Regions from separate parts of the Microbacterium galbum genome, predicted to be linked through region 3. Evidence: predicted binding sites of a transcription regulator. Region 3 holds the regulator's gene; each other region holds the start of a gene.

Region 1 (7,771 bases), on a different contig from region 3:
CCCACCAGGCGAGGCTCGGGATAGACGGTCGCCGGCAGGGGGTCGGGAAGACTCCCCGGCCAGGGGCGCGTGCGCTCCTTCGCCGTGACGGCACGGTCGCCCCACGGCACCAGCACCTGCCGTTCGGCGAGCCACCGCCCGCCGCCGATCACCGGCGTGAGCACCGCGCGATGGCCGAGCATCGCCTGCACGCGCGAGAGGGCGTGGTGCACGCGTTCGTCGGGCCCCGCACCGAACAGACCCCGGGCGTGGTGCGCGGCGGCATCGACGGCCTCGGGCTCGATGTGCACGCCCGCGACCCCGCTGCCGAAGATGCCCTGCGCGTCTTCGGCGAGCTGCCACCGCACGCGGTCGACCACTCCCGCCGCGTCGAACGAGCCGGGGTGCAGCCACACGCGTTCGCTGCGCTCGCCCCGATCGCCGGTGAGGACGACACGCAGTTCGGTGCACACCAGGTCGTGCGCGCCGAGGCGCGCGATGAACTCCTCGGCCGCCACGCGCATGCCGAAGGCGATCTGGTCGGCCAGCTCGAGCGGGGGCTCGAAGGCGACGTCGCGATGGAGCTCGGGCGGGGGCGTGCGCGGCAGCACCGGCTGGGAGTCGAGACCCCCCGCCAGGGCGTGCAGACGCACCCCCCGTTCGCCGAACCTCTCCCGCATCCTCTCGACCGGCAGGCCGGCCAGCTCGCCCAGGGTGTGCACCCCGAGGCGCGAGAGGAGGCTGCCGAACTCGTCGTCGTCGAGGGTCGTGATCGACAGCGGCGCGAGGAACGCGCCCGCCTCCCCCGGCGGTACGACGCGCACGGGCTCGTCGACGTCGGCCGTGCGGGCCGCCTGCTCCGCGGTGAAGACGCCGTCGGCCACGCTCGCCCGCACTCCGGCGAACCCGTCGTCGTCGAGCAGGCGGATCAGCATGCGGGCCGCCTCGAGCTCGCCGCCGTAATAACGGGCCGGGCCCCGGGCCTTCACGGCGCACAGCCCCGGCCGCACCACGTGCACGCCGGGGGCGTGCTCCTCGACGCGAGCGACGACGGGGGCGAAGGCTCGGGCGTCGCGCACAGCGTCGGCGGGCACCACCTGCAGCCCCGGGCACAGGGCCTGCGCATCGCGCCGCTTCTGCCCGCGCCGCACGCCGTGCGCGCGAGCCGCCCACGAGCACGCGACGACGACGTTGTTCGCGAACACCGCCACGGCGGCATCCGGCTTCGGAGGAGACACGGCCTCGCGCACGAACGCCGTGATCGGCCAGTCGGGGAACCACAGCACGAGACTGCGCGTCGGCGCCGTCATCAGCCCACCGCCCGCACGGGATAGGCCTCGCGCTCGCGGGGCACGAGACGTTCGGTGGGGGCGCCGAGCAGTTCGATCGAGCCGTCGGCCGCGGGCAGCATCATGCGGGCGCGGCGGGCGTTCGGCGAGCGACGACTGCTGACCGACACCGTCAGTTCGCGCCCGGCCAGGTAGCCGTGCCCCTGCCCGAGCCCCGTCCAGTGCGGGTCGGCCACGTCGATCACGGCCTCCGCCTGCGGCCAGGCGCCCTGCACCAGCAGCACCGATCCGCGATCGCGCAGGCGCGCGGCCAGGCGGGTGGTCTCGGCCCCTCCCCGCGCGGCCGGGGAGCCGAGGGGCGGACGCACGGCCACCACGGGGAGCACCTCGGTGATCGTCGCTGTCACCGCGAGCCAGCGCGGTCCGGGATCGGGGATGAAGACGAGCCGGTCGAGGTCGAGCCCGTACTTCTCGGCCGCCTCGGCTCCGAGCTCGGGCATGCCGATGACCCCGCACCATGCTCCGTCTTGGGAGGGACGCGCCATCAAGGCCAGCAGAAGGGATGCCGAGCGGGCGAGCGCATATGCCGACCCCGAGCGCAGACCCCCGCCGGGCAGCAGCGACGAGAACGCCGGATGCGTGGGCAGCACGGGGGCGTCCATGCGCCGCCCCTGCATGCGCTCGAGGCGATCGCGCAGCGCGGTGATGTCGGGTACGGCCTGTACCTGGTCTCTCACGATCGCCCTCACTCCCACAGGTTAGAACATGTGTTCTAGTGTCTCAATCCCTGTGGTCGAAGATACGATCGACCTCCGACATCGTCGGCCGGCGACCCCGTCACGACGAACCCGCGCCCGCGGGAGCGTACCTTCTCGACTCGACGACGCGCGCGTCAAGGATCGACGCGAAAGCCCGTCTTCATAGAAGATGAAAAGCGACGAAAGGTCCCCCCAATTGGTCGTCGAAACAACGATCCGTCGCGATGATCTGCGACGGGATGCACGACGTCGCGACGTCTCGCGCACACGACGTCTCGCTCTGGTGCGCGTGATCGTCATCCTGTCCGCCGCGACGGGCCTCAACTACATCACGTGGCGCTGGCTGGCGTCGGTGAACTGGGAGTCCTGGTGGATCGCCGTCCCCCTCGTGCTGGCCGAGACCTACAGCCTCATCGACTCCCTCCTCTTCGGCCTCGGCGCCTGGAGGCTGCGCGAGCGCCACGACGCACCCCCGCTGAAGCACGAGGTGACGGTCGACGTCCTCGTGACGACGTACAACGAGCCCCTCGACCTCGTCATGGAGACCGCTCGAGCGGCCAAGGCGATCCGCTACCCGCACGAGACCTGGATCCTCGACGACGGCGACCGCCCCGAGCTGCGCGCCCTCGCCGAAGCCGAGGGCATCGGCGTGATCACCCGTTCGGAGGCGTGGCGCGATCGCCCGCGTCACGCCAAGGCCGGCAATCTCAACAACGCGCTGATGGTGACCGAGGGCGAGTTCTTCCTCATCCTGGATGCCGATCAGATCCCCTCCCCCGACATCCTCGACCGCACGCTCGGATGGTTCGAGGACGACCGCGTCGCCCTGGTGCAGACCCCGCAGTGGTTCACCAACGTCCCGGCCAGCGACCCCCTCGGCAGCCAGGCGCCCCTGTTCTACGGGCCGATCCAGCAGTCCAAGGACGGATGGAACGCCGCCTTCTTCTGCGGCTCCAACGCGATCCTGCGCCGCGAGGCCCTCATGCAGCTCGGCGTCTCGCGCTACGTCGGCGAGGTCACCCTCGCCGTCAACCGCGGCATCCGCTCGTCCCGTCGCGTGCTCGCCCGAGCGCGACGCGAGCACGCGACCGACGCCCGCATCGTGGCATCCCTCGATCGCGTCTCCCGCGCGCTCGACGACCTCAAGGCGGGCATCGCGCGCGGCGACGCCCTCGCCGATCTCACCTACGGGTTCCAGCGGCAGATCATGGCGGTGCGCCGCGAGCTCGCCGATCAGGACATCGCCGAGGTGCGCGCCGAGCTCGCCGAGCTGGCAGAGGTGACGGGAGACCCCGCCGCCCTCGCCGCGATCGACGACCTCGCCCTCGAAGCCCTCGGCGAGCGCAGCCTGTCGCCCCTGGCCGCGGTCGAGTCGGTCAGCATGCTGGTGGAGTCCTTCGACGTCGGGCGCGAAGAAGAGGCGCAGGCCATCATGCCCCTCGCCACGATCTCGGTCACCGAGGACATGGCGACCTCGATGCGCCTGCACGGCCTCGGCTGGAAGTCGGTCTACCACGACGAGGTGCTCGCGAAGGGTCTCGCCCCCGAGGATCTCCCGACCATGCTCACCCAGCGCCTGCGCTGGGCGCAGGGCACGATGCAGGTGATGTTCCGCGAGAACCCGCTCGTGCAGAAGGGCATGAGCTGGGGTCAGCGGCTGATGTACTTCGGCACGATGTGGAGCTACCTGTCGGGCTTCGCCGCGATCGTGTACGTCGCCGCCCCCGTGCTGTACCTGTCGTTCGGGGTCATGCCCGTCCAGGCATGGAGCGTGGACTTCTTCGCGCGCTTCATCCCGTTCTTCGTCATCAACCAGGTGCTGTTCCTGGTGGTGGCCAACGGCCGACCGACCTGGCGGGGCGCGCAGTACTCGCTCGCCCTGTTCCCCGTGTGGATCCGCTCCGTCACGAGCGCGTTCGACAACGTCTACCGCGGGCGTTCGCTCGGGTTCTCCGTCACCCCGAAGACGCGCTCGCTCGAGAACCGCCCCCGCTGGGACCTCGTGAAGCCGCAGCTGTGGGTCATGGGCGCCCTCGTGGCCTCGCTCGGCGTCGTCGCCGTGCGCTACGCCGCGGGGCAGGCCGAGGGCATCGCTCCGCTCATCAACATCGCGTGGGTCCTGTACGACCTCGCCGTCTTCAGCATCATCGTCCGCGCGGTGCTGTACTCCGCCTCCGATCACCAACCGAAGGGTTACTGACATGCTCCAGGTCGACATCGACTCCCGCCCCGACGGAACGGTCGTCACGCCGCGCGGCCGTCTGACCATGGTGTCGGCGAAGTCGTTCCGCGAAACGGTCACCGCCGAGATCACCCGAGGGAAGGGCGACATCGTGGTCGTGGACCTCTCGGAGACCGAGTTCGTCGACTCGTCGGGACTCGGCGCGCTCGTCGCCTGCCTGAAGACGGCGCGCCAGGCCGGCGGCGACCTGCGCCTCGCGGCCCCGAGCGAGCAGGTCACGATGGTGCTCGGCCTCACCAACCTCGACCGGGTGCTGCGTCCGCGTCCGAGCGTCGACGAGGCCCTCCGTGACTGAGCCCGCGGCGCGCCGCTCCCTCGACGCCGCCGTCGTCCCGGCGAGCCTCGACGCCATCTTCGACCTGCTCGCCGGGTGGTGGGACGAGGTGGGCGAGGTGACGCCGATGACGCGATTCGGCTTCGAGACGGCGGTGATCGAGATCGCCGGTAACATCGTCGAGCACTCGCGCGGCGAGTCCGACGAGCGCCGGTTCACCCTCGACCTCTTCGCCGATGCGCAGCGGCTCGTCGCGACGTTCCGCGACGACGGCGACCCTCCTCTGCTCGACCTGGCATCGGTGCGCATGGCGGATGCCGACGAGGAGAGCGGCCGCGGCCTGGCCCTCGCCAACGCGGGGGTCGACGACGTCGACTTCCGTCGCGACGGCGACCGGAACGTCTGGACGTTGGAGACGAGACGAGAGTGAGGCACGCGGGACGACGGATCGCGGCGGCCGTGGGGGCCACCGCCGCACTCCTTCTAATCGGCGTCTCCCCCGCCCTGGCCGCGGTACCCGCGCCCTCGGCGGCATCCGGCACGGTCGCGGCGCCCGCGACGCCGGATCCCCGCGCGACCCCCGACGCGCCCGGGGCATCCGTCACGCCCTCCGCCACCCCGACCGCGACGCCGCCCGCCCCGGCGACCGACGGCGTACGTTTCGGCCCCGAGCTCGACTGGGGCGACGACGGACCCGACGGCTACCGCACCCGCCTCGGCGAGACCCCGGCGATGTACAGCGTGCGCCTGTCGTACCCCCTCGACGCGCGTTCGATCTCGGAGTGGCAGCACGCCGCCCTGCAGGTCGCCGGGCAGGGGGCCTCGCTGGTGCTCACCCTGGAGCCCTCGGTCGAGCTCGAGACCCTGACCGACGCCGACGCGGCCGAGCTCACCATGCGCCTCGAGCGTTACCACTCGCAGTACGGCACCGAGCAGTTCGTGCGTTTCGCGCCCGAGATGAACGGCTCGTGGGTGTCGTGGGGGCAGCAGCCCACGGCCTACGTGGCCGCGTTCGACGACGTCGCCGCTGCCGTGCACGCCGGCACCTCCGGCGCCGAGATGCTGTGGAGCCCCTCCTACGGCGCCGGATACCCCTTCGAACGCGCCGACGGCCGCCTCGACGCCATCACCGCGCGCGACCGCGTCGCGATCGACACCGACGGCGACGGGCTGTTCACCGAGGCCGACGACCCGTACGGTCCGTATTTCCCGGATGCCGACTCCGTCGACCGCGTGGGACTGTCGCTGTACTACTTCGGCAAGGGCGAGGCGGCGGCCGCCGCCGGCCGCGACGTGCCGCTCGAGGAGAACGCCGCCCCGGAGGACGGCGAGGTCGCCGCACGGCTGGACGAGAGATGGGGCTACACGACCGGTCAGCGCTCGTCGTTCTACGACCGCTTCGCCGTCGGCCAGGGCAAGCAGCTCCTGCTCGACACCGGCGCGCTGTACGACTTCGGTCGCGAGGGCGACTCCGAACTGGCGGTGAAGCGCGGCTGGTGGACGCAGGTGCTCGCCGAGCTCGGCGACCACCCCCTCATCACCGGGATCACCTGGCTCGAGGTGGTCCGCGAAGAGGCCGAGGCCGGTGGACGCGAGGTCGACTGGCGCGCGACGGCGAACGGCGAGCTGGCCACCGCGCTGCGTGACGACCTGCTCTCGACGGGCCTCATCCGCTGGGGACCGGTCTCCGATGTCGTCACGCCCGAGCAGGGGGTGGCCGCCACGGTGCAGGTGCGTCAGGGCGGCGCGGATCCGAACGAGGAGATGAACTGGATCACCGGCAGCGCAGCCGTCCTCGCGGTCGCGTTCCTGGCATCCGGGATCATCGGTCGCGCGCTGCCGAAATGGCGCTACGACGACACCTCGGCCAGCCGCGACCTGCGCATCGACATGGTGCGCGGCTTCATCATCGTGGTGGTGGTCGTGACGCACATCGAGGTCACGAGCCCGTTCGCCTACGCCTCACTCAAGGCGATCGGTGCGATCACCGGGGCGGAGTTGTTCGTGCTGCTCAGCGGCATCGTGCTGGGCATGGTGTTCCCCGCGGCGGTCGCCCGCGCGGGCGAGTGGGGCGCGGCGGTGGCGGCGTGGGGACGCGCGCGCAAGCAGTACCTCGTCGCCCTGGCCGTGATTCTGCTGGTCTTCGCGATCGGCTTCCTCCCCTTCGTCGACGCCTCCGCGGTGACCACCTTCACCGATCGCGGGACGGGCGAAGGAGGCTCCGGCGACAGCGGACGCGTGTACGACCTCTATCCCAACGGCGAGCGCCTGCTCGACTATCCGCCGCCGTGGTACGCCGTCCGCCAGTTCCTCCTGCTCGAGATGGGCCCGTGGCCCTTCAACATCATGGGCCTGTTCGTGGTGCTGAGCCTGGCGTATCCCGCGTTGATGTGGCTCATCAAGAGGCGCCTGTGGTGGCTCGTGCTCGCTCTCAGCTGGGGCATCTACGTTCTGCACGGCATCGCCCCCGACGTCCTGCGCCTTCCGTCGCAGTTCGACGCGGTGTTCCCCCTCGCGCTCTGGCAGGTGCTGTTCACGCACGGCCTCGTGATCGGGTACTACCGTCGCCGGATCATCCGCGCACTCACGTCGCTGCCCGGCAAGATCGGTGTCGGTGTCTTCGTGGTCGGCTATGCCGGCATCCTGGTCTACCTGTGGGCGGGGCAGACCTACGGCTTCACCCCCGTGCCCTTCCCGGCCGACCTCTACGCGGGTCTCTACGACTCCGGCTACCAGCGCATCTTCCTCGAGTGGGGGCGTCTGCTCGACCTGCCGCTCGTGCTGGTGTGCACCTACGCGGTGCTGACGGTCGCCTGGAAGCCGATCGAGAAGAGCATGGGCTGGCTCTGGATCCCCCTCGGCCAGGCGAGCCTGTACGTGTTCATCGTGCACGTGTTCTTCGTGCTCGCCGTGGCGAACATCCCGGGGCTGGACCGCGGGAGCTTCTGGCAGGGGACGCTCATCCACGCGGCGGTCATCGGGATCATCTTCGTCATGGTCCGCAAGCGCTTCCTGTTCACCGTCATCCCACGCTGAGGCCGCAACGACGGATGCCGGGTCCTCGCGCCACGCGAGGACCCGGCATCCGGAGTGCTCAGTGCACCGATAGCACGACGGCGGTGACGTCGTCGTCGACCTCGTGGGTGGAGACCTTCAGCGCGAGCTCGTCGAAGAACCCGCCGGTGTCGGCGGCGGCGCGCAGATCGTCGCCGATCATGCGGAGACTCTC
Region 2 (7,771 bases), 890 kb from region 3:
CGCCGTCGTGGTACGCCTGGGCGAGCTCCGGCCCGATGAAACGCAGGTGCCAGGCCTCGGGCTCGTAGCCGCTGACATCCTCGCGTCCCTCGGCATAACGCGTGATGAAGCCGAACTCCCAGGCATGCTCCCGCACCCAGGCGCCCTGCGCCGACGCCGCCACGTCGTCGAGCGTCGCGCAAGAGCCGTTGCACGGCACGATGTCGACGGCCTTTCCGGTCTGGTGCTCGCTGAACCCCGGGCGTGCGCTCTCGCGATCGGCCTCGGCCACGCCGCCCACGGCGACCCGACCGGCGTACGTGGACTGCTGCGTGGAGTAGGAGCGGAAGGCGCTCAGATAGCCGATCTCGCCCACCCCCGCGTCGGAGGCCGCGCGGACCATCGCGCTGAGGGCTTCGGCGGGAGCGGCGCGCAGGGCCGACTGCTCCAGAGCGCGCACGTTCGACGGCATGACGAGGTCACCCGGGTAGTAGTCGAGCGGATCGAGCGGGCGCTGCTTGTTGACGACGAGCCACTCGCGATCCGGGTCGCTGAGCGAGACGCAGGGGGCGAGTCCGGATGCCACCGCGGAGCGGAACGCCGCCCCACCGCCCGCAGCGGCGATCGCGGCGGTGTCGTCGCCCTGCGAGAGGGCAGTGGTGAAGGCCGGGTCGTCGCACGGGGTGGCGGTCGCGGCGACGGCGGCGACCTGCGGAACCGGCAGCCCGTCGTCGGGGACGGCGGGGGGACCGGCGACCGCAGCCGACACGACGGAGGCGTCCGCCGCGGCCGAGCCCTCGGCATCCGCGCTGCGCCCGAGCGTCGCGGCCCCCACCACCACGGCACCCACCAGCACCGCGACCGCCGCCCCGGCGACGAGCGCGAGGCGCCGCCGGCGCCGGAGCGGCAGGGGGGCGAAGAGGTCGGGGAGCCGACCTCTCGTCGCGCCCCGCGGCGTCGCGGCCGGTTCGTCGGGCCGCGCCGGGAGCGCGAGGGCACCGGTCGCCGCTTCCCGCAACTGGCGTCGGGTGATGGGCGCCGGGGCCACCGATACAGCCGCCGTCGCGAGTCGCTCGGCCTCCGCGCGCGCGGCGCGGCGGGGAGAGAGCTCGGGATCGGGGGACATCACTGCGTCCATTGTCTCCCGGACGCCCGCTGCGGTCGACCCGTGGCAGGCCGGAGGTTGCCCGACTCACGTCGGCCCGGCAGTCTGGGGACACCGTGAGCCGACCGGGGGGACCATGCTCGACGACGACGACCGCGCACTCATGCGCGCCATGAGCCGCTACTTCGAGACCGTGAACCGCGTCGTCGCCGACGACAGGGCAGGTGAGCGCACCCCGCTCGGCGAGGAGCTGAGCGCTCATCTCGGCGTGGACGTCACCACACTCCCGGTCACCACCGAGACCCTGTCGGCGCACCGCTACGTCGACGCCGACATCGCCCTGGATGAGCTCACCGAACGCGGCGGCGGACGCCTCATCGGCGTGACCGGGGGCGAGCAGCGGTTGCACGTGTCGGCATCCGAGCTGTTCGCGGGCCCCTACTCGCACTTCGCTCCCGGACCGGTGTCGTACGAGTCGCGCGACGTGAGCGCCACCGCCCAGCGGCGGGTCGTCTCGTTCGGCGTGCGGCTGCTCGCCTTCGACGGTCACCCGCTCGTGATCGTGCAGCGCTCGGCGAACCCGCGGTCGATGCCGTCGCAGCCCCAGCTCGAAGTGATCGGCGCGGATCCGGATGCCACGGCGGCGGCGCTCGCGGAGATCCGACGACTGATGATCGAGCGCAGCGTGCTGCGCGGCCACGTGCTGTCGTTCGTGCCGACCGAGTACGGGCACGAGGCCGGGGCCACCTTCCTGCCCCGCCCCGAGGTCGGCGCCGACGACATCGTGCTCGGCGAGGGGGTTCTGCAGCGGATTGTCGATCACGTCGTGGGTATCGGCGACCACCGCGAGGCCCTGCGCTCCGCCGGACAGCACCTCAAGCGCGGCGTCCTGCTCTACGGTCCTCCCGGCACCGGCAAGACGCTCACGGTGCGCCACCTGCTCGCCCGCACGCCGGAGACGACGGCCGTCGTGCTCACCGGATCGAGCATCCGCTTCATCACCGCGGCGGCCGAGATCGCGCGCACCTTCGCCCCCGCCCTCGTCGTGCTCGAAGACATCGACCTGGTGGCGGCCGATCGCGGCTTCTCGCCCGAGCCCGTGCTCTTCGACGTGCTCGACGCCCTGGACGGGTTGGAACCGGATGCCGACATCGCCTTCGTCATGACCACCAATCACGTGCAGATCCTCGAGGAGGCTCTCGCCGCCCGACCGGGTCGCGTCGACCTCGGCGTCGAGATCCCGCTCCCCGACGACGCCGACCGACGCCGACTGTTCCGTCGCTACGCCCAGGGTCTGCCGCTGTCGGCGGAGGCGATCGAGGCCGCAGCCGACCGCGCGCAGGGCACGACGGGCTCGTTCGCAAAGGAGCTGCTGCGCGGCACCGTGCTCCGCGCCGCCGTCCGGGGCGAGGAGGCACCGACCGATGACGATCTGACGGCGGCCCTCGACGAGCTCCTCGACTCGGGAGCCGCTCTGACGCGCGTGCTCCTGGGGGCACGGCCCGAAACCCCTCCACCGTCCCCCTCTGCGTACATCGCCACCGAGACCCCCTTCGTTCCGCGCCCCGGCGGCCCCTCGATGCAGGTGTCGCCCTCGGGGGAGATCGGCTACCACGACGAGACCGACGGCCACTGGGTCGCCCTCGACACCGTCGGCGACGACACGGTCGGTTCGATCGCGTTCGACCAGGAGGTCGAAGACCCGCTCGTCGACACCTCGGAGCCGACCCACGAGCTGAGCTTCCCGATGCCCGTCTGGCACACCGTCTACGCCGAGCTCGGCAACACCGGCTCCGTCGAACGCGTCGGCGGCGACCCGGTCATCGCGGCCCGCACGGAACGGCTTCAAGCTGCCGGCAGCGCGGCGGCCGCGCGGCATCCCGGCCCCCTCGCTCCCAGCGGGTGGCCGCTCGACGACGCGGAATTGCCGGTGTCGCTGGCGGATGGGGACGAGGAGTTCTTGGTGGAGATCCTCGCGGGCGGGCAGCGCGTGACGCGCGGGATCCTGGCGGAGCCCGACCTGCCCGACCATGTACGACGCGAACAAGAGGAGTCCTTCACGGCGGGCGCAGAGGCCCTGCGGTTCATCGCGGCCCGTCTGCCCGACTGAGGTGGTTGCGACCGCTCGTCCCGCCGCGACACTGGCGCGCCGCGCGTCAGGCGATGCCGCTGGATGCGACCTCGGCCGCCGCGAAGAGGGCGACCACGATGCTCAGCACTCCCGCGACCAACAGGAGCGAGGGGTGCGCGAGCCCGATGACGACGCGCCGGGTGTGCGGCAGCTCGGTGAGGAACTCGTCGGGGATCCGATGGCGCTCGGGTACGCCCGCCCACCCGCGCAGGCGCGCGATGTAACCGACGCAGCGGAAGACGAGCACGGCCCAGAGCATCGCGACGATGAACGGCACGACCGCACCGAAGATCTCGAAGGCCTCGACCCACGCTTTCTCGGGATCGGCCCCGGTGTCCTCGGCCAGCTGCACCGCGACCGCCGCGCCGAGGACGACGGAGCCGACCCACAGGATCAGCGCGCCGAGGACCGCGAAGAACCGCGCGAAGAAGTGACCGAGGATGGACTCCTCGTACGCGAGATGCGTGCGCGGCGTCTGCGCGAGCACCAGCAGCGTTGCGCCGAGCGACGGCAGGGCGCCGAGCAGCGAGAGGACGACGCCGGCGGTCTCGTCTTCCACCCAGATCTCGCAGACCACGAGCAGCACCACCGCGACGCCGAGCCAGATCCATCCCGACAGGGTGGGATGCCGCACCACGAAGGAGGGATGCAGCGACTCCACCCGGCGCGCGGACCCGTTCACGAGCGTGTGCCCCCACACGTGCCGGTCCGCATCCATGTCCGCCCCCTGTCCACCCGCGCGGGGCGGGCTTCGCAGCCACAGTAGCGGTTCGCGGTTCGTGCATGCGGACGCATGTGGAGAGGTCGGCCTTGCTTCTGGGTAGAACATGTGTTCGACTGTTCGCATGAGGTGGCAGGGTCAGCAGTTGGGCGTCGACGACACGGCGGCGCTGCCCGGCATGGAGCGCATCGACGGTCTCGTCCGGTCGGTCACGACCCCCGAGTTCGCGGGGATGACGTTCCACGAGGTGCTGTGCAAGACCGCCCTGAACCGCGTGCCCGGCGCGTCGGCCATGCCGTTCGACTGGACGGTGAATCCGTACCGCGGCTGCAGCCATGCGTGCTCGTACTGCTTCGCCCGCAAGACGCACGAGTATCTCGACCTCGACTCCGGCGCCGATTTCGACTCGCAGATCGTGGTGAAGGTCAACGTCCCCGACGTTCTGCGGACCGAGTTGCAGCGCGGATCCTGGGCGCGCGAACCGGTCATGCTCGGCACGAACACCGACCCCTATCAGCGGGCCGAGGGGCGTTACCGCCTGATGCCCGACATCGTCGGTGCCCTCACCGACACCGGAACACCCTTCTCGATCCTCACGAAGGGCACGCTTCTGCGGCGCGATCTGCCGCTGCTGGCGGACGCCGCCCAGCAGGTGAAGGTCTCGCTCGCGATGTCGATCGCCGTCTTCGACGACGCTCTTCAGCACTCGATCGAGCCGGGGACCCCCAGCGCCGAGGCGCGCCTCGAGACGGTGCGCACCGCGACGGCGGCGGGATTCCGCGTGACGGTGTTCCTCATGCCGATCCTCCCCCACCTCACCGACTCGATCCCGGCGCTCGACGACGCCCTCGCCCGCCTGCGTGCGGCCGGCGCCGCGAGGGTGGTCTACGGCGCGCTGCACCTGCGCCCGGGCGCCAAGCAGTGGTTCTTCGCGTGGCTCGAACGCGAGCACCCGCACCTCGTGTCGTCCTACCGCGGCCTCTATCCCGGCGTCTCGGTCACCGCACCCAAGGCGTACCGCACGTGGCTCGGCAAGCGCCTCCGCCCACTGTTGCGCCTGCACCGACTCGACGGGTGGGACGAAGACGACCACCCACGTGGTCGCCCACAACCGGGACTCGCGGCCCGCACCCCGGCCACCAGCAGCCTGGGGCCGGTTCGCACGACCCGGGGCCCGGCATCCCCTCGCCCCCAGGTCGCGCCGGCGAGCGAGCCGAGGCTGTTCTGACGGCGAAGGCCGGGACGTCGCGGCCACCGACGGCAACGGGAAAGCCCCCGCCGCGCGAACGCGAACGGGGGCTTACCGGTGTGACGGATTACGACGTGACGTCGGAGAGCTGACGACCCGAGATCTCCTCGAGCACGTCGTCGCCCAGCTGCGTCGGCTCGAACGGCGCCTCGATCTCCGCACGGTCGAGCAGCTCGGTCATCCGGCGCTGACGCTGACGCGTGATGAGCGTCACCACCGTGCCGCTGCGACCGGCGCGGCCGGTGCGGCCCGAACGGTGCAGGTACGTCTTGTACTCGTCGGGGGCGTCGGCCTGGATGACCAGATCGATGTCGTCGACGTGGATGCCGCGAGCGGCGACGTCGGTGGCCACGAGCACGTTGACGCGACCCGAGGTGAGCTTCTCGAGGTTGCGCGTGCGCTTCTGCTGGTTCAGGTCGCCGTGCAGCGCGACGGCGGCGATACCGGCGTCGTCGAACTGCTCGGCGAGCATCTCGGCGTAGGCCCGGGTGCGGGCGAACACGAGCGTCTTGCCCTCGCGATCGACGAGCGAGTCGAGGATCTGCGCCTTGTCGCGGTGCTCGATCACGAGCACGCGGTGCTCGATCGTGCTCGAGTCCTGGTCTTCACCGGCGACCTCGTAGACGGCCGGCTCGACGAGGAACTCGTCGACCAGGGCCGCGACCTCGCGGTCGAGCGTGGCCGAGAACAGCAGCTTCTGGCTGCCCTTCGCGGTGGCGCGCAGAATGCGCTGCACGGGCTCGAGGAAGCCGAGCTCGCACATGTGATCGGCCTCGTCGAGCACGGCGACCTGCACCTGCGAGAGATCGAGCTTGCCCTGGTTGAGCAGGTCTTCGATGCGACCCGGGGTGCCGATGATGATGTCGACGCCCTTCTTCAGCGCACCGACCTGACGCGCCTGAGGGACGCCGCCGTAGATCTGCGTGGTGAAGAGCCCCACGCTGCGGGCGATGACCTGCACCGTGCGGTCGATCTGCAGGGCGAGCTCGCGGGTCGGCGCGAGGATGAGCGCCTTCGGCGCGCGACCGAACTCACGACGCTGACCGGCCTGGGCGCGCAGGATGCTCTCGACGAGCGGCGCGCCGAAGGCGATGGTCTTGCCCGAGCCGGTGCGGCCACGGGCCAGAACGTCGCGTCCCTCGAGGATCGGCGCCACGGTCGCGGCCTGGATCGGGAACGGCTTGTCGGCACCGAGGCCCGCGAGAGCGCGGACGATGTTGTCGCCGAGACCCAGCTCGGCGAAGCCGGCGCCGGTCACGGTCGCGGCATCCACCGCTTCGGCCTGCAGTCGCTCGTGCACGACGTCGACGCGCTGCTCGTGCTCGGCCGAGCGCTTCGGGCTGGCGTTCCAATCCGAGCGGCTCGGGCCGTCGGCGCGACGCGGACGCTCGTCGAACGAACGGGCGGGGCGGTCGCCGAAGTCGCGACGGGGGCGCTCGTCACGGTCGAACGACCGCGCGGGACGATCGTTGCGGTCGAAGGAACGCGCTGGACGCTCACCGGCGTCACGACGGGGACGGTCGTCCCGATCGAACGAACGCGCCGGGCGATCGTTGCGGTCGAACGAACGCGCCGGACGGTCGTTCCGGTCGAAGGACCGCGCGGGACGGTCGTTCCGGTCGAACGAACGCGCGGGACGGTCGTTGCGATCGAAGGACCGCGCCGGACGGTCGTCACGGTCGAACGAACGCGCGGGACGCTCGTTCCGGTCGAAGGAACGGGCCGGGCGCTCACCCGCGTCACGACGCGGACGCTCGTCACGATCGAACGAACGCGCCGGACGGTCATTGCGATCGAACGAACGCGCCGGACGGTCGTTCCGGTCGAAGGAACGGGCCGGGCGCTCACCCGCGTCACGACGCGGACGCTCGTCACCATCGAACGAACGCGCCGGGCGCTCGTTCCGGTCGAAGGACCGGGCGGGACGCTCGTTCCGGTCGAAGGACCGGGCGGGGCGGTCGTTCCGGTCGAACGAACGCGCGGGACGGTCGTCGAACGAACGGGCGGGACGGTCGTCGCGAGCGGACTGGCGGATGCCACGGGCCTCGTCGCGGCCGGCACGATCCGATGCGCTCCACCGGCGCTTGTCGGGGGCGGCCTCGGTCTCGGCGCGGTAGCCGCGGTGGTTGGGGCTCTTGCTGCCGGGCTTGACGGGGCCCTCGGCACCGGGACGACGCTTGCGGTCCTGGAACGAGGTCTTGGCGCCGTAGCGCGGCTCGAAGTTCTTCGCGGCGCGACCGCCGGCGGGCTTCTTGTTCTTGGGCATGGGGGACTTCCTGGGTTCTGTTCGCGCGAAACAGCGACACCGCTCGTGGCGGTGAGATACCCGGACTGTCGTCGGCCGGGGGCCATTCACTGATGATGGTCGAGGCCGCGATCGCGTCCTGTCCATCGGCCCCTTGGACTCACAAACCCATCCGCGCATCACACGCGGTGTCCAGAGCCGACCGCCCCACGTTACAGCCCGCGCCTGGGAATGGCATCCACGCCCCGGGTCGCCGCGTGCGACGAGAACAGGGGATGCCACCGGAACAGGCCGATTCGGCGGAGAGCCCCCTGTTCTCGCGACATCGCCTGTTCTCGTCA
Region 3 (7,771 bases):
CCCGCGACGAAAGGAACACATGACCGAACAGACCACACCCCCGAGCATCGACGCGTCAGCCGTGGATCCGGTCGACCGTGTGCTCGCGCGCGCCGAAGCGCACCGCGGGGTCCGGGTCTTCGGTGCCGCTCAGGCCCTTCAAGACAGCACCACCGCGTACGGCGGCGACAGCGACGGCGACCAGTGGGACCGCGAGGAACGCGCGGCGCTGCGCCGTGTCGTCGGCCTGTCGACCGAGCTCGAAGACGTCACCGAGGTCGAGTACCGCCAGTTGCGCCTCGAGAACGTCGTGCTCGTCGGCGTGCACCCTCAGGGGGAGCAGACGGATGCGGAGAACTCCCTGCGCGAGTTGTCGGCGCTCGCCGAAACGGCCGGAGCGGTCGTGCTCGACGGCGTCCTGCAGCGTCGGCCCCACCCCGATCCGGCGACCTACGTCGGCCGGGGCAAGGCCGCGGAGCTTCGCGACATCGTCGCCGCCGTCGGCGCCGACACCGTCATCGCCGACACGGAGCTCGCGCCCAGCCAGCGGCGTGCGCTCGAAGACGTCGTGAAGGTGAAGGTGATAGACCGCACGACGGTCATCCTCGACATCTTCAGCCAGCACGCGAAGAGCCGTGAGGGCAAGGCCCAGGTCGAACTCGCGCAGCTCGAATACCTTCTCCCGCGACTGCGCGGATGGGGTGACTCGATGTCGCGCCAGGCCGGCGGACAGGTCGGTGCAGGCGGAGCGGGCATGGGATCCCGCGGACCCGGTGAGACGAAGATCGAGCTCGACCGTCGCCGCATCCGTACGCGTATGGCCCAGCTGCGCAAGCAGCTGCGCGACTTCGCCCCCGCCCGTGAGGCCAAGCGCGCCGAGCGCAAGCGCCACACGATCCCGTCGGTGGCGATCGCCGGGTACACCAACGCGGGCAAGTCGAGCCTGCTCAACCGCCTCACGAGCGCCGGAGTGCTCGTAGAGAACGCCCTCTTCGCGACCCTGGATGCCACGGTCCGCCGCTCCGAGACCACCGACGGGCGCGTGTACACGCTGACCGACACCGTGGGCTTCGTGCGCAACCTCCCGCATCAGCTGGTCGAAGCCTTCCGCTCCACGCTCGAAGAGGTCGGCGACGCGGACGTCATCCTGCACGTGGTCGACGCGTCGCATCCCGACCCGGCCGCCCAGCTCATGACGGTGCGCGACGTGATGGGCGATGTCGACGCGAACTTCGGGCAGGAGATCGTCGTCTTCAACAAGTCCGATCTCGTGAGCGAAGACGACCGGCTCGTGCTGCGGGGTCTCGCTCCGAACGCGAAATTCGTGTCGTCGCGCACCGGTGAGGGCATCGCCGAACTGCGTGCCGCGATCGAAGAGGCGCTGCCGTTGCCGGCGGTCGAGGTGCAGGCGGTCGTTCCGTACGACCGCGGCGACCTCGTGTCGGCGGTGCACGAGAGCGGCCTCATCGTGGCGCAGGAGCACCGCGAGAACGGCACCTATCTGCACGCTCACGTCGGCGCCCGGCTCGCCGCCGAGCTGGCGGCGTTCGAGGGCTGAGGCCCGCGCGGCACGATGGGCCCCTGCGCGTACGCGCGGGGGCCCATCGCCGTGGGGGCGCTCTTCGGCGCGTCGGCGCCGCGGGTGAGTCGCCCGGAAGGCGTCGGCTCAGTCGAGCTCGAGCGCGGGGATACCCGGGGTCTCGAAGCCGAACACCGCGCCGAGGAAGCCGAGTTCGCGCTCGAGGGAGTCGATCACCGTCTCCGACCGGCGGAACCCGTGCCCCTCGCCCTCGTACAGGACGTACGCGTGCGGGACGCCGTGCGCCGTCAGGGCGTCGCGGATGGCCTCCGCCTGCGACGGGGGTACCACCCGGTCTTCCGATCCCTGCAGGATCAGCAGCGGCACACGGAAGAGCTCCGGGCGGCTCAGGGGTGAGCGCTCGACGTACACGGCCTCGGCATCGGGCAGAGGCCCGATGAGCCCGTCGAGGTAGCGCGCCTCGAAGTCGTGGGTGTCTTCCGCGAGGGCGCGTGCGTCGCCCACCCCGTAGCGGGAGATGCCGGCTGCGAACACGTCGGTGCGCGTGACGGCGGCGAGCACCGTCCAGCCCCCGGCCGAGCCTCCCGCGATGGCGAGGCGCTCGGGGTCGGCGAGTCCCGCTTCCGCGAGGGCGGATGCCGCGGCGGCGACGTCATCGACGTCGACCACGCCCCACTGTCCCTTCAGGCGGTCCCGATAGGCGCGCCCGTAGCCGGTGGAACCGCCGTAGTTGACGTCGAGGACGCCGATACCCCGGCTCGTGAAGAACGCCGTCTTCGCCGACGGAGCGGGGCCGACGTGCGAGGTGGGTCCGCCGTGGACGAGCACGACGTACGGCGGGCGCTCGCCTGTCACGGGGGCGACGTCGGGGTTGGTGGGGGCGTAGGCGAAAGCGTGCACCGGACCGTGCGGTCCGTCCGTCGACAGCGCGCGGGCCGTCGGCATCCATTCGTCTCCCCACGGGCCGGCGCCTCCCGTCACGAGGTCGACAGCGCCGGAATCGAGGTCGACGATCCAGAGGCCCGATCGCCCGCCGGCGTCCGAACCCGAGACGAGCACCTGCGACCCGCGGGCGTCGTCGATCGCGGCGCCGGCGACGACGGGGACGTCGAGGGGACGGACGCCGCTCGGTGCGATCTCGACGACCTCATCGGCCCCGTTCGTCCGGACGGCGACGACGCGCCCGTCGTCGGCCGCTCCGAACCACCGGGTTCCGAGTACCCACAGGCCCCCGCCGGTGTCGGCGTCCGCCGGGGCGAGCGGCTGCGCATCGCCGTCGAGGGGGCGACGGAAGAGGTTCCATCGGCCTTCGGGATCGTCCGCGTAGAGGAGCTCGTCGTCCGCGATCCACACGGGTTGCACGGGCGCGCGGTGCGCACCGCCCGCGACGTCGTGGACCTCGCCCGTCTCGAGGTCGGCGACGCGGAGGACGGTGGCATCCCACGGCATGTCGGGGTGATCCCAGGCCACCCAGGCCAGGCGGCGACCGTCGGGCGAGAGGGCCGGCTGGGCCAGGAAGTCACTGCCCTCGGCGAGGACCTCCGCCGGCCCGTCGAGGGGGATGCGGACGATGGCCCGGGCCGGGACCCGCGACGACCCGTGGGTCTCGCGCACGGCGAGGAGGACCCCGTGCTCCCAGCGCAGTCCGCCGTGTCGCACGGCGTCGTCGGCGGGGGTCAGCGGGCGCGAGGTCTCGCCCGGGCGGAGCGCGTAGACCCGCTGGTCGGCCTTCTCGACGTAGTACAGCTCCCCGTCGTCGGACGCCGTCCAGGCGCCGCCACCGTACTCGTGCACCGCGGAGCGCGCGTCGGCGGGTGCGGGAAGCACCGTCTCGACGGAGCCGTCGCCGCGGCGACGCTTCACGGCGACGCGACCGGCCTCGTGGGGGACGGACTCGCCCCACCACACCTCGTCTCCCACCAGTCGTGCGCCGTCGACGCGCGGCGAGGCCTGGGCGACGGACGCGGGCGTGATCGGGGAGGGCCAGGAACCGTAGGGGAGGGTGTCAGCCATGACTCCAGCCTAGGCAGGGCATCCGACATCGACGGAGATCCCCGGTACTCGCGACGAGCGAGCCGAGAGGGGCGGATGCCACGCCCGAGCGCGCATCCGGCCCCGGGGCGGGGAAGGTCAGACGGCGCGCAGGACGGCGACGACGCGGCCGAGCACGACGGCCTCGTCGCCCAGGATCGGCTCGAACGCGCTGTTGCGGGGGAGCAGCCAGGTGTGGCCGTCGCGGCGGCGGAACGTCTTCACGGTCGCCTCGCCGTCGAGCATCGCGGCGACGATCTCGCCGTTCTCGGCCGTCGCCTGCGATCGCACGACGACCCAGTCGCCGTCGCAGATGGCGGCGTCGATCATCGAGTCGCCCGACACCTTGAGCATGAAGAGCTCGCCCTTGCCCACCAGTTGGCGGGGGAGGGGGAAGATCTCCTCCACCTGCTGGTCGGCGGTGATGGGCACGCCGGCGGCGATGCGGCCGACGAGGGGCACGAGGGCGGCGTCGCCCAGCGCGGGAGCCGTGTCGGCCGGGTTCTCGGCGGAGGCACCGGGGAGGTCGATGAGGACCTCCATGGCGCGCGTCTTGCCCGGGTCGCGCCGCAGGTAGCCGCTCAGTTCCAGCTGGTTGAGCTGGTGGGTCACGCTCGACAGCGACTTCAGGCCGACCGCGTCGCCGATCTCGCGCATGCTCGGCGGGTAGCCGTGCCGGGCGATCGATCGCTGGATGACCTCGAGGATGGCGAGCTGCTTGTCGCTCAGGTTCTTGCGTCGCCGAGTCTGCGGACGTTCGCGGCCGGCGGCGGTCGTCGCGTCGGTCATCTGTGCTCCCCTCGCGCCGCTGTCGATGCGGCGGAAATTCGAATGTCGGAGGTTGGTGATGAGGTCTCCGTGTCGAAACCGTATCCGGTGAACGAGCCGGAGGGCAGGGAACGGCGCGCGTGTCGCGTTCGATCCGTCTGCGATATCCGCGGTCTTGACACATCGAAAGTATCGAAGATAGATTCGGAATACAGATTCGCACCGCCGCCCTCCCGGCCGAGGGCGGGGTGCGAATCTCTCCCCACCGAGGAGCACATCATGAGCAGCATCGCCATCACCGCCCCGACCACCCGCCTGCGCATCACCGCGCGCGGACGCCGTGTCGTCGCGTTCCTGGTCGCCCTTCCCCTCGCCATCGCCCTGGGTTTCGCCGTCGTCGGCGGGGGAGCCGCGCTCGCCTCGAACGAGGCCGGGGCGCCCGTCGGGTCGTTCACCGAGATCACCGTCATGAGCGGCGAGACGTTGTGGTCGATCGCCGAGGAGCTCGCGCCCGCGGCCGACCCGCGCGATGTGGTCGCCGAGATCTCGCGTCTCAACGCCCTGTCCGGCGGTTCCGTCACGGCGGGTCAGCGCATCGCCATCCCCGCCGAATACGCTCCCGCGAACTGACCGTCCGCACGGGATCGACGCCGACGGCAGGGGCGATCCGCCCGACCCGCGAGCGTGATCCGTCGGTGTCACCGCCGCCTACGATGGGTGAGGTGAACGTACGCCTCGACGACCTCCCGCTTCGCGACGATCTCCGGGGCATGACGCCCTATGGGGCACCGCAGGCCGCGCTGCCCGTGGCGCTGAACGTGAACGAGAACACGCACCCCGTTCCGTCCGAAGTCGCCGACGACATCCTGGATGCCGTGGCTCGCGCCCTCCGCGATGTCAACCGGTATCCCGACCGCGAATTCACCACTCTCCGTGAGGCCTTCGCGCAGTACCTCGGGCACGGACTGAACCCCGATCAGATCTGGGCGGCCAACGGCTCGAACGAGGTCCTCCAACACATCCTCCAGGCGTTCGGCGGTCCTGGCCGCACGGCGATGGGATTCGCCCCCACCTACTCGATGTACCCGATCCTCACCCGCGCCACGGGCGCCCGGTGGATCGCCGGGGAGCGCGCGCACGACTTCACCCTCTCCGCCGAGTCCGCGGCGACGCAGGTGCGCGAGCAGCGTCCCGACATCGTCTTCCTCTGCGCCCCCAACAACCCCACGGGCACCCCCCTGCGCCTCGACGTCATCGAGGCCGTGTACGACGCCTTCGAGGGGGTCGTCATCGTCGACGAGGCCTACGAGGAGTTCGCCCCGCGCGATGAGCCGTCGGCCATCTCGCTGCTGCCCGGGCGCCCGCGGCTGGTCGTCTCGCGCACCATGAGCAAGGCGTTCGCCTTTGCGGGAGCCCGCGTCGGCTACCTCGCCGCCGACCCGGCGTTCGTCGACGCGCTCCGCCTGGTACGGCTGCCGTACCACCTCAGCGCGCTGACGCAGGCCGCCGCGACGGCCGCTCTCGGGCACGCCGACACCATGCTTTCGATGGTCGACGAGATCGTCGCGCAGCGCGACCGCATCTCGGCGACCGTGTCGGCGCTGGGGTACACGGCGCACGAGTCCTGGACGAACTTCGTCCTCTTCGGGGGCGTCGACGATCCCGCCGCGACGTGGAAGGCGCTCTACGACCGGGGCGTGCTGATCCGCGACGTCGGCATCCCCCACCACCTCCGCGTCTCGGCCGGAACGGCCGACGAGACCACCGCGTTCCTGGACGCCCTCGCCTCGATAGGATCCCGAGCATGACCGCCCCCGCCACCCCCCGCACCGCCTCGATCACGCGCGAGACGAGCGAGTCCCGCGTCGAGCTCGAGCTCGACCTCGACGGTCGCGGCGTCAGCGACATCTCCACGAGCGTCCCGTTCTTCGATCACATGCTGACGGCGTTCGCGAAGCACTCCCTGACCGACCTGCGCGTGCGCGCGACGGGCGACACCCACATCGACGCGCACCACACCGTCGAAGACACCTCCATCGTCCTGGGCCAGGCGATCCGCCAGGCGCTCGGAGACAAGTCCGGCATCGCGCGGTACGGCGACGCACTCGTTCCGCTCGACGAAGCTCTGGCGCAGGCGGTCGTCGACATCAGCGGACGCCCCTACCTCGTGCACACGGGGGAGCCCGCGGGCTTCGAGCACCACCTGATCGGCGGGCACTTCACCGGCTCGCTCGTGCGCCACTCGTTCGAGGCCATCTCGATCCACGGCGGCCTCACCGTGCACGTGCGCGTCGTCGGGGGACGCGATCCGCACCACATCGCCGAGGCGGAGTACAAGGCGTTCGCGCGTGCCTTCCGTCAGGCCAAGGCCCTCGACCCGTTCGTCGACGGCATCCCGAGCACGAAGGGCGCGCTGTGACGGCCAAGCCGGTCGTCGCCGTCCTCGATTACGGCTCGGGCAACGTCCACTCCGCGGTCAAGGCGCTCGTCGAAGCCGGAGCCGACGCGCGGCTGACATCCGACCGCTCGTTGCTGATGGACGCCGACGGCCTCCTCGTCCCCGGCGTCGGCGCGTTCAGCGCCGTCATGGGCGCCCTGAACGCCAGTCGTGGGGGCGAGATCATCGATCGCCGGCTCGCGGGCGGTCGTCCGGTGCTCGGCATCTGCGTCGGCATGCAGGTGATGTTCGAGCGCGGCATCGAGCGCGGCACAGACACGCCCGGACTCGGTGAGTGGCCGGGCACCGTCGACGAGCTCGCCGCCCCCGTGCTGCCGCACATGGGTTGGAACACGGTCGCCGCGGGGGAGGGATCGCGTCTTTTCGAGGGCATCGAACGGGAGCGCTTCTACTTCGTCCACTCGTACGCGGCGCAGGAGTGGTCGCTCGAGGTCACGCCGCCGTTCCCGCAGCCCGCCGTGACGTGGTGCACGTACGGTGCCCCCTTCATCGCCGCGGTCGAGAACGGTCCGCTGGCCGCGACGCAGTTCCACCCCGAGAAGTCGGGAGATGCCGGCATCCGTCTTCTCGCCAATTGGATCGACGGGCTGCGCACGACTACTGTGTGACCTCGTGCCCGGGGCTGGCGAGAGGCGCCTACCGGCACGAGGAGCCATGAACGATTTCGCGTCCACGCCCGAGCTTGTCCTTCTTCCCGCGGTCGACGTGGCCGATGGGAAGGCCGTCCGTCTGACCCAGGGGGAGGCGGGCACCGAGACCAGCTACGGCGACCCCGTCGACGCCGCGGCCGACTTCGCGCGTCAGGGCGCGCAGTGGATCCACCTCGTGGACCTCGATGCCGCCTTCGGACGCGGCGGCAACGCGAATGTCATGCGCAAGGTCATCAAGCAGGTCAAGGGCGTGCAGGTCGAGCTGTCGGGCGGCATCCGCGACGACCGCTCCCTCGAAGCCGCCCTCGAAAGCGGTGCGACCCGCATCAACCTCGGCACGGCCGC

The links. The regulator LexA, encoded in region 3, represses DNA repair genes until DNA is damaged. The targets are predictions, from matches to a motif close to TCGAACANNTGTTCGA.
Region 1: a site for LexA is predicted at 2,028-2,043, ahead of imuA' (DnaE2-dependent mutagenesis accessory factor ImuA'). Genes of this name have one in related genera too.
Region 2: a site for LexA is predicted at 4,037-4,052, ahead of RWH45_RS05145 (Rv2578c family radical SAM protein). Genes of this name have one in related genera too.

Annotation. Positions count from the first base shown of each region.
Region 1 covers NZ_JAWDIS010000002.1:181,628-189,398, forward strand. The annotation lists gene RWH45_RS10000 (DNA polymerase Y family protein) at 1-1,289, opposite strand, end outside; gene imuA' (DnaE2-dependent mutagenesis accessory factor ImuA') at 1,289-2,005, opposite strand; gene RWH45_RS10010 (glycosyltransferase family 2 protein) at 2,310-4,226, shown strand; gene RWH45_RS10015 (STAS domain-containing protein) at 4,228-4,563, shown strand; gene RWH45_RS10020 (ATP-binding protein) at 4,556-4,972, shown strand; gene RWH45_RS10025 (OpgC family protein) at 4,969-7,578, shown strand; gene RWH45_RS10030 (SpoIIE family protein phosphatase) at 7,637-7,771, opposite strand, start outside.
Region 2 covers NZ_JAWDIS010000001.1:1,086,572-1,094,342, forward strand. The annotation lists gene RWH45_RS05130 (M15 family metallopeptidase) at 1-1,105, opposite strand, end outside; gene RWH45_RS05135 (AAA family ATPase) at 1,221-3,194, shown strand; gene RWH45_RS05140 (hypothetical protein) at 3,241-3,933, opposite strand; gene RWH45_RS05145 (Rv2578c family radical SAM protein) at 4,061-5,164, shown strand; gene RWH45_RS05150 (DEAD/DEAH box helicase) at 5,253-7,451, opposite strand.
Region 3 covers NZ_JAWDIS010000001.1:196,535-204,305, reverse strand. The annotation lists gene hflX (GTPase HflX) at 20-1,537, shown strand; gene RWH45_RS01045 (S9 family peptidase) at 1,646-3,532, opposite strand; gene lexA (transcriptional repressor LexA) at 3,650-4,339, opposite strand; gene RWH45_RS01035 (LysM peptidoglycan-binding domain-containing protein) at 4,598-4,948, shown strand; gene RWH45_RS01030 (histidinol-phosphate transaminase) at 5,032-6,126, shown strand; gene hisB (imidazoleglycerol-phosphate dehydratase HisB) at 6,123-6,737, shown strand; gene hisH (imidazole glycerol phosphate synthase subunit HisH) at 6,734-7,384, shown strand; gene priA (bifunctional 1-(5-phosphoribosyl)-5-((5-phosphoribosylamino)methylideneamino)imidazole-4-carboxamide isomerase/phosphoribosylanthranilate isomerase PriA) at 7,431-7,771, shown strand, end outside.